Regions from separate parts of the Parabacteroides sp. AF21-43 genome, predicted to be linked through region 2. Evidence: riboswitches for the same ligand, from Rfam matches in the RefSeq annotation. Region 2 holds a riboswitch; each other region holds the start of a gene.
The links. A riboswitch is a leader RNA that binds a small molecule or an ion and turns the genes downstream of it on or off. The one in region 2 is predicted to bind cobalamin.
Positions count from the first base shown of each region.

Region 1: linked by a shared signal. The riboswitch ahead of DWX84_RS10320 (TonB-dependent siderophore receptor) and the one ahead of DWX84_RS08160 (Ig-like domain-containing protein) in region 2 are both predicted to bind cobalamin.
Region 3: linked by a shared signal. The riboswitch ahead of DWX84_RS20030 (TonB-dependent receptor) and the one ahead of DWX84_RS08160 (Ig-like domain-containing protein) in region 2 are both predicted to bind cobalamin.
Region 4: linked by a shared signal. The riboswitch ahead of DWX84_RS03330 (sirohydrochlorin cobaltochelatase) and the one ahead of DWX84_RS08160 (Ig-like domain-containing protein) in region 2 are both predicted to bind cobalamin.

Region 1 is NZ_QTMG01000012.1:9,576-11,780, forward strand. It holds gene DWX84_RS10315 (putative transporter) at 1-1,059, shown strand, start outside; cobalamin riboswitch at 1,169-1,374, shown strand; gene DWX84_RS10320 (TonB-dependent siderophore receptor) at 1,412-2,205, shown strand, end outside.
Region 2 is NZ_QTMG01000008.1:145,488-147,692, forward strand. It holds gene DWX84_RS08150 (PepSY domain-containing protein) at 1-190, shown strand, start outside; gene fldA (flavodoxin FldA) at 305-814, opposite strand; cobalamin riboswitch at 986-1,189, shown strand; gene DWX84_RS08160 (Ig-like domain-containing protein) at 1,396-2,205, shown strand, end outside.
Region 3 is NZ_QTMG01000041.1:12,483-14,687, reverse strand. It holds gene DWX84_RS20040 (anaerobic ribonucleoside triphosphate reductase) at 1-135, shown strand, start outside; gene nrdG (anaerobic ribonucleoside-triphosphate reductase activating protein) at 148-648, shown strand; cobalamin riboswitch at 689-897, shown strand; gene DWX84_RS20030 (TonB-dependent receptor) at 950-2,205, shown strand, end outside.
Region 4 is NZ_QTMG01000003.1:46,873-49,077, forward strand. It holds gene aspT (aspartate-alanine antiporter) at 1-529, opposite strand, end outside; cobalamin riboswitch at 616-813, shown strand; gene DWX84_RS03330 (sirohydrochlorin cobaltochelatase) at 941-1,858, shown strand; gene DWX84_RS03335 (TonB-dependent siderophore receptor) at 2,005-2,205, shown strand, end outside.

The DNA.
Region 1 (2,205 bases), on a different contig from region 2:
GTACCTATCTCTTTGGTGGTGAAGAATCCGGCGATTTTTGGTCGTAGCGTAAGTGAGCTATCTAAATTGTTGGAACACCGTGAATTTGTTATTTCCCGTATTTTACGTAACGATACGAATCGGATAGAGATCGTGGCGGGGAACACGGTATTGAATGGGGATGATAAGATTTTTGTTATTACCGCAGAGCATGACGTGGAGGCGATAAAGACTTTTATCGGTCAAGAAATACAGATGGATCGTAAGCAATGGATTCCGGCGGAAAGCCAGTTTATCAGCCGGCGTATTTTGGTTACCCGGTCTGAAATCAACGGTAAGCAATTAGGGGCTTTGCAGTTACGCCGTTTACATGGAATTAACGTGACTCGGATCAATCGTGCGGGGCTGGAGTTGGTAGCTACTCCTAATCTGGTCTTGCAAATAGGCGACCGGGTGACAGTGGTCGGTAGTGAATTGGCGGTGGAGAAAGTTGCCGAGACGCTGGGTAATTCAATGAAACGCTTGAATGAACCTAATTTGGTGACTATTTTTGTTGGTATAGTTTTGGGTATTATCGTGGGAAGTCTTCCTATTAGTTTTCCGGGTATTCCTCAACCGGTGAAATTAGGATTAGCGGGAGGTCCGTTGATCGTTGCGATATTGATAAGCCGGTTCGGTTATCGTTATAAATTGGTTACTTATACCACGCAAAGTTCTAATTTACTATTGAGGGAATTAGGAATCACCTTGTTTCTCGCCTGCGTGGGATTGAGTGCGGGTGAAGGTTTTGTCGATACGATAGTCAATAAGGGTGGTGTAGCTTGGATCGGTTATGGTTTTATAATAACGTTATTGCCTCTACTGATTATCGGTTGTGTGGGAAGGTATTTTTATAAACTGAATTATTTTACGTTGATGGGATTGATTGCGGGAAGTACGACCGATCCTCCTGCGTTAGCCTATTCCAATATGGCGGCAGGAAATGATGCGCCGGCGGTTGGATATGCGACGGTTTATCCATTGACCATGTTTTTGCGTGTGTTGACCGCACAGTTAATGATATTATTCTTTTATACATAGAATAAATATTTTGTTGTTAGTAATGTTTAGAAAAGTGTAAACTCCCTAGCCTTCCGCCGAAGTGATTCGCCGGGGGGCTTTTTTGTTGCTAATCAAAAAGTAAACATGTATCTTTGCGGCCAATCAAGGTGTAGATGTTATCGATTCCGATAATAATCAGTAAAAGGGAATCCGGTGCGAGTCCGGAGCTGTACCCGTAGCTGTAAGTCCTTGGAGCCCCGGCAAATCTTGTTGCCACTGCCTATCGGATAGGCGGGAAGGTAGCCGACAGAGGGTGGACGAGCCAGAAAACCTGCCATGATTTTGTTATGCGACGTTTCGGGTGAAGACGTTGGTAAACCTAAGAATTATTATGCGAGATTTATATCTTATAAGATGTCTGTGCGTTTTTAGCGTATGGTTATTTTCTTTGGGTGTCGCTTTCGGTCAACAGATCGATACGACGGCCTATCACGAGCTTTCCGGGGTGGAAGTAGTGGAGAAGGTACGTCCGTCGGTCACCCGTGAAGGTACGCCTTTGCAAATTATGGACCGGGCGGGAATCGATCGCTTGGGAGTACAAGACCTATCCGAGGCCGTGAAACGCTTCTCGGGAGTTACAGTACAGGATTATGGGGGGATCGGAGGATTGAAAACGGTCTCGGTACGTAGCTTGGGAGCGAAGCATACCGCCGTCAGTTACGATGGGGTGACGATTACGGATGCGCAAAGCGGGCAAGTCGATATCAGCCGTTTCTCGTTGGATAACGTGGAGATGGTTTCCTTATCGATCGGACAATCGGATGACATCTTCCAAACGGCAAGGGTGTATGCCTCGGCAGGAGCCTTGAATATACAAACCGGAAAGCCCACGTTTAAAGACAAATCGTTTCATACTTATCTTAAGGTTAAGGGAGGTTCCTTCGGGCTTTTTAATCCCGTGCTGCATTATGATCAAAAATTAGGAAAGCGTTGGAGCGCATCCTTACATGGTGATTTCGTGCGTGCGGATGGGCAATATCCCTATACATTGATTAATGGGGAATTGGAGACGAGAGAGAAGCGTAGAAATAGCGATATCCATGCTTACCATTTGGAAGGTAATCTATTCGGCGATTTTGGAAGGGGAGGCGAACTTTCCTTTAAGGCGTACTATTTTGATTCGGA
Region 2 (2,205 bases):
GGAAGTCCAATTATATAAAGATCTCCCAAAATCGGGGAAGATAAGAGGATGGATTTATTCCGTACACGTCGGCTCGTGGGGGGGAATGACTACCCGTATATTGACTTGCTTAGTTTCCTTGTTGGGGACGATCTTCGCGATAACCGGCTATTATTTTTGGATAAAGAAACAATTCAGGAAACTGAGATGAAAAGAAAGAGGTATGTTTGACCCACATACCTCTTCATAAATCTAAACCAATCAAGTTGAATACGCAAACGTTGTAATATTAAGGTTAAACAGTTATGTATGTAAAAGTGTGCGTCTATTCAATTCCTTCTTTCCTTATAGATGCCAACCACTGGTCGATCCGCCCTTCTGTTTGATCGTCTTCATTCATTTCATCCAGAGGAAGTCCGACGAACATACCGTTTATGCAGGCGGTGGAACTGTCAAATGAATATCCCGAGGCATCTACAGCGCCGATGAACTTGCAACCTGTATTTCGCAGGTCGGAATAGATCGTACCGATGGCGTCACAGAAAGTGTCGCTAAAAGAGGCTGAGTCTCCGCAACCGAATAATGCGACGGTTTTCTCACTTAAGTCCAGCTTTTTCAGCTTCCCTAGATAACTATCCCAATCATCTTGCAAATCTCCGGCGCCCCAAGTGGAACAGCCCAATAACAAGATTTCATAAGGCGCTACATCAGCGGGAGAAGCGTTAGATACGTCATGAATATCTTTGTCTTCCACACCCAGCTTCTCTGCGATACGTTTCGCAATCCCTTCCGTCGTTCCTGTAGACGAGCCGTAGAATATTCCTATAGTCTTCATTTCTATTTGTTTTTATAGTTTAATAACGAAGACAAATATCCGATATCTTATTAGTCTCGGCAATACCTACAAATATGTATTTTGAGGGTTGCGAATACCCACGAATGGCCAGCGATGGTTGAGGGAATAAAGGTTTTGATAAAATTGTGTATATTTTGAATTGTTTTTTTATAAATTTGCCATCGTATTGGTTCGCCTACCCTATTCAGGTACGGCGATTAAAAGGGAATCAGGTGAGAAACCTGGACAGTCCCGCTGCTGTAAGCTCCAAAAAAGCTTTAGACATCAACTCATTGCCACTGTTTCCGGAAGGAACGGGAAGGAAGTTCTAAAGTGGAGTAAGTCAGAAGACCTGCCAATGCCGGATAACCGCCGCAATTTTACGCTACCGGGGTTTAGCGTATGATTCAAATATGGAATACAGAGAACATTGCTCTAAAGAGGTAATTTTGATAGGGTAAGTTATGCCGTAGTTCGTGGGGAACTATGGGTAATTTATTTTGTGTTAACCTGTTAAAGCCATGTCTTTTTATATCATTCAGTGTATTTGTTTTTTGGAGTTTTACATTAATATTATGCTTATGAGAAAGTTTTTATCTTTTTTCTTTGTAATGGCTTTTTACGTAGTTGGAGCCTATGCGCAAGTATTGGTCCAAGGTCAACCGCATCCTTCCGCAAGGAATATCTCAACAAAGCAGGAGTCTCAGTTAAGAGCTGATGCCAGTTTTACTTTCGATGACATCCAATATTGGGTTGGTAACGGTAGCAATAAAGCCGCTTTAGTGATTGAATGGCATGATGGGAATCGCCCGGATGCCATGGTTTGGGGATATCGCTGGGATGGCGAGGCAACCGGACATGATATGATCGTGGCGATTGCTCAAGCAGATCCTCGATTGGTATTGCTCACCCAATACACTGGCTGGATGGGATATACGATCGATGGAATCGGGTATGGTGAAAGTAGACTTAATATTTCTTATGATCTAGAGGGAGCGAAGTCTGAGCCTAAAAATGCGTTTAAATTTGAACCTCCTATCACAAATCCGCTGTTGGGGCAAACTTCTCATCCAGAGCATCCGGCAGAGGATGTTGCGGCCGCCATTCGGCAAGGGGTTCAAACAGGAGTTATTTATCACCCGATAAATGCGGAAAGATATGGATATCCATCTTATGACTATGACTATTGGAGTTGTAGCAATGGCATTCATTGGCAAGCCGGTTGGTATTATGGCTATTGGAGTTATTTTGTGAGAAGTAGCCAAACCTCTAATTTTAGCTATTCTGGTTTAGGTGCGACAAGCCGTGTATTGACGGATGGTTGTTGGGATGCGTGGAGCTGGAATGGAAATATGAATACATCAGAAGGAACTCAGCCCGGGGATGTCTTT
Region 3 (2,205 bases), on a different contig from region 2:
CTGGAAGCCTGCCCGAAATGCGGCAGCAAACACTTGGACAAACTTCAACGCATCACCGGCTATCTGGTAGGAACCACCGACCGTTGGAACAACGCCAAGCTATCCGAGCTAAACGACCGTGTCACCCACAACTAATTTTCAATTACCATGTTGTCTATCATAGATATCATCGAAGATACCACCGTAGACGGTCCGGGATTCCGGACCGCCATCTATGCGGCGGGTTGCCCGAACAAATGCCCGGGCTGCCACAACCCCGAATCATGGGATATCCATAAAGGGAAGAAAGTAAGAACGGAAGAGATCGTGGATAAAGTATTGGCCGACGAATTCGCCAACGTCACCTTCAGCGGCGGAGACCCTATGTTCCAGCCGGAAGGTTTCACCGAGGTAGCCAAGGCAATCAAGGAAAAAAGCCAAAAGACGATCTGGTGCTACACAGGATATAAATTCGAGGACCTGATAAAGAATCCGGCACAAGCCGCCTTGTTGTCCTATATCGACGTATTGGTAGATGGCCGCTACAAACAAACCCTTCGGGATGAGAGCCTTTTATTCCGGGGAAGCAGCAACCAACGGCTGATCGACGTACAAGCGTCTTTAAATAAAAAGGAAGTCGTGAAATACAAGTACAACCCTTTCATTTAAGGAAATTCTCCAATTATAGCCCGGATATTAACAAGATTTCATACCTTTGTCCCGAATTGGTTCCGTTTCGCCCAACCGGGGTTACGGATTAAAAGGGAATCAGGTGTAATTCCTGAACAGTCCCGTTGCTGTGAAGCTCTATTTCAAACATTCTGGAAACACTTTCGCCACTGGTATATAAGAATATAGCCGGGAAGGCTTTCGGGATGGGAGTCAGTCAGAAGACCTGCCAGTTAGGGAGAAGTCGCTCGCGAGGACAGAGCGGCTTGGTACGAATCATTTTCTAAACAGGTTTTAAATAATGGTGTTATCCTTTGCTAGAAAGGGATACCTTGCTTGCGTATTATCGATGCTGGCGATAGGTATGTCCCATGGACAAAGCAAACTCGACTCTATCCAGCACTTGGACGAAGTTACGGTCACGGCCCGGAGTTTCAGCTTTAAAGAGGTAATTCCTTCCCAAAAACTATCGGGGAAAGAATTACAAAATTTGAACAGTCACACGGTAGCAGATGCTTTACGCTACTTCTCGGGTGTCCAATTGAAAGACTATGGGGGCGTAGGAGGTATCAAGACCGTAAATATCCGAAGTATGGGAACGAACCACATGGGTGTTTTCTACGACGGCATCGAATTAAGCAACGCACAAAACGGACAAGTAGACCTCGGGATGTATTCTTTGGACAATATCGAGGAGATTTCTTTATACAATGGCCAGAAGAGCGATATCTTCCAATCCGCGAAAGATTTCGGCGCGGCCGGTACGCTTTATCTGCGTTCTCGTCGTCCTCGTTTCGAAGATGGAAAAACAACGAATATCCGTGCCACGATGAAAGTCGGTTCTTTCGATGTTATCAACCCCTCGGCGCTGTTCGAATATAAGATATCAGAAAACGTAGCCACCTCTTTCAGCGCCGAATGGTTAAGCGGAAGCGGTAAATACAAATTCCGTTACCGCCGTATCAACCCTGCCGGAGAGATCGCTTACGATACGACCGCCGTCCGGGAAAACGGGGATATCAACGCCACCCGCCTAGAGGCCGGACTTTATGGCAAGATGAGCGACGGTACTTGGAATCTTAAGTTCTACAACTACAATTCCGAACGAGGAATCCCGGGAGCCATCGTAAACAACGTATGGAGACGTGGTGAACGGGTATGGGATACGAACTCTTTCATGCAAGGCTCCTATATCAAAGAAATCAATAGCAAATTCAAGACACAGGTGAACGCGAAATATGCATTCTACCGTACGCATTATGTGAATAACGACGACAAGCTGATTCATGTAGATAACCTGTATAAGCAACGAGAGATTTACCTATCCTCCGCGAATGTCTATTCCATCCTCTCAAACTGGGATGTATCCGCCTCTTACGACTTGCAATGGAACAAGATGAACGCCGATATGTACGGATTCGTTTACCCGGAACGCTTCACCAACCTCCTTTCGGTCGCCACGGCGCTCCGGTTAGGGAAAGTAAAATTACAGGCCAGCGGACTGGCGACCTTTATCAACGACCGTGTAAAAGAAGGCCCCACACCGGAAGCCCGGCA
Region 4 (2,205 bases), on a different contig from region 2:
CTAACCATGCGGATCCTGCCGTACCGAAAATATAAGTTACCGCATAGGCCACGGGCATTACATTTACCATAGCACTTTTATCCGTATCGCTAATATTCATCTGTCCGATCGTATCTTCGGCAACTCCTAATACTGCCGACATCGTCTGGGAGCCCGCCAATAATCCTGCGGCCTCGCCTGCGTTATATCCCATAAGTTTCGCTAACAAAAAAGGAGCGATCAAACAAAATATACACATGACGGCGGCGAAAAGCATTTGAGGAAGACCTTCCTTTTTCAATCCCCGGAAGAACTGTGGCCCAACGCTATATCCTACAGCGAAGAGGAACATCAAGAAAAAGACGGACTTTAACGGTCCGCTTATATCGATTTTTAATTGCCCGATCAATACACCGACCAATAATACGCTGGTAACCGTTCCCAGCGTGAACTTCTTTATCTTAAACTTGCCAATCCAGAAACCGAGAGCTAAGGTTATGAAAATAGCTAGCTCCGGATAATGTTGAAGTAAATTAGTTATCCATTCCATATCTATTTATTTGATGTTAAACAAAAAAGATGCTATTGGAACAGGGATTCTTTGAAAGATGTTGTTACTTTTCGGGATTATTTATATAAATTTGCGACCGCTTAGGTGATAGAGTTTGTCTACCGACAACTCTATAAAAGGGAATCCGGTTAGAATCCGGAACAGTGCCCGCTACTGTGAAGCTCTTGAAAAGGAAAGCGTTCTGCTATGCCACTGTCTTAAGAAAGATGGGAAGGTTGCTTTCCGAGCCAGTCAGGAAACCTGCCAAGCGAAGTAATGATTAATTCCTCCCGGGGTCAGGAGTAATTAAGAGGATAGAAATATCACCTATATCTAAAAGATGTTGGAGACGTAATAATACGTTGTCTCCGTGGGATTGATATGTAATCTAATTATTAATATATTCATATGATGAGGAAACACTTACTATCTTTCTTCTTGCTGGTCATCAGCCTAGTTTGTCGTGCGCACGATGGCGAGAATTTTGTAGCATCCGATTTATTCGCCTCTTTACAACCGGGCGATAAGGCCGCTTTATTGATGGTACATTTTGGAACAACCCATGATGATACCCGTGCCTTGACAATCGACGCGATCAATCAAAAAGCGAAAGAAGCTTTCAAAGATGTTGAGTTGCGTGAGGCATGGACTTCTCGCATTGTAATGCGCCGCTTAAAAGCTCGTGGCGTAGAGAAACTGAACCCGATCGAGGCCTTGGAAAAATTAAAGACTGATGGTTATACACATGTCTTGATCCAATCCACGAATATAATCGAAGGTATCGAGATGGAATCCTTACGTAAGGATGTTGCCACCATGAAATCTTCTTTCAAGGAGATTCGTATCGGTAATCCTTTATTGTATACACCGGAGGATTATGAGGCGGTAATCGTCGCTATCACAAAAAATGGGGCGAAAGAAGGCGCTACTTTATTGGTAGGCCATGGCACTTATACTCCGGCGACGGCTCAATATGCCATGTTGGATTATATGTTGAAGGAGAAGGGATTCAAGGATTATTCCGTAGGAACCATCGAGGGCTATCCTACTTTTGATACGATGGTAGCCCAAGTAAAGGCCAATGGAACGAAGAAAGTCTTGTTGATGCCATTTATGTTTGTCGCCGGAGACCATGCGAAAAACGATATCGCCGGTGATTGGAAAGAGGAACTGGAAAAGAAAGGCTACGAGGTAAGCGTATTTATGGAAGGTCTGGGACAGAATCCGGATATTCAGAAGATCTTCATCGAACATGCCCGTTTCATGGCTAAACATAAGATGATCGATATCGTTGATAAGAAGAAAGCTTATGCGGTAGAGAAGGACTAAAAAAGTTCTCCAAATCTATGTTTTATTCCTTTCGGAAGAAAAAGTAATTCCTTCCGAAAGAAACTAAATTTTCATTCGAAGGAAAATGGAATTTCTTTCGAAAGGGATTTCACATGCATACAATAAACAGTTATAATGCTAAATATATGAAAAGAGTTTTGACAATCTTACCGTTGACAGCCTTATGTATCAGTACGATGCAGGCACAACACAAGAATGAGTACACGAATTTCGCCGATACGACATTCAATATTCAAGAAGTCGTAGCGACCGCCGCACGCAAGCCACGTCCACAAATCACGAAGTTGGACGTACCTATGAAATATCTTCCTATTTCAATTAATAGC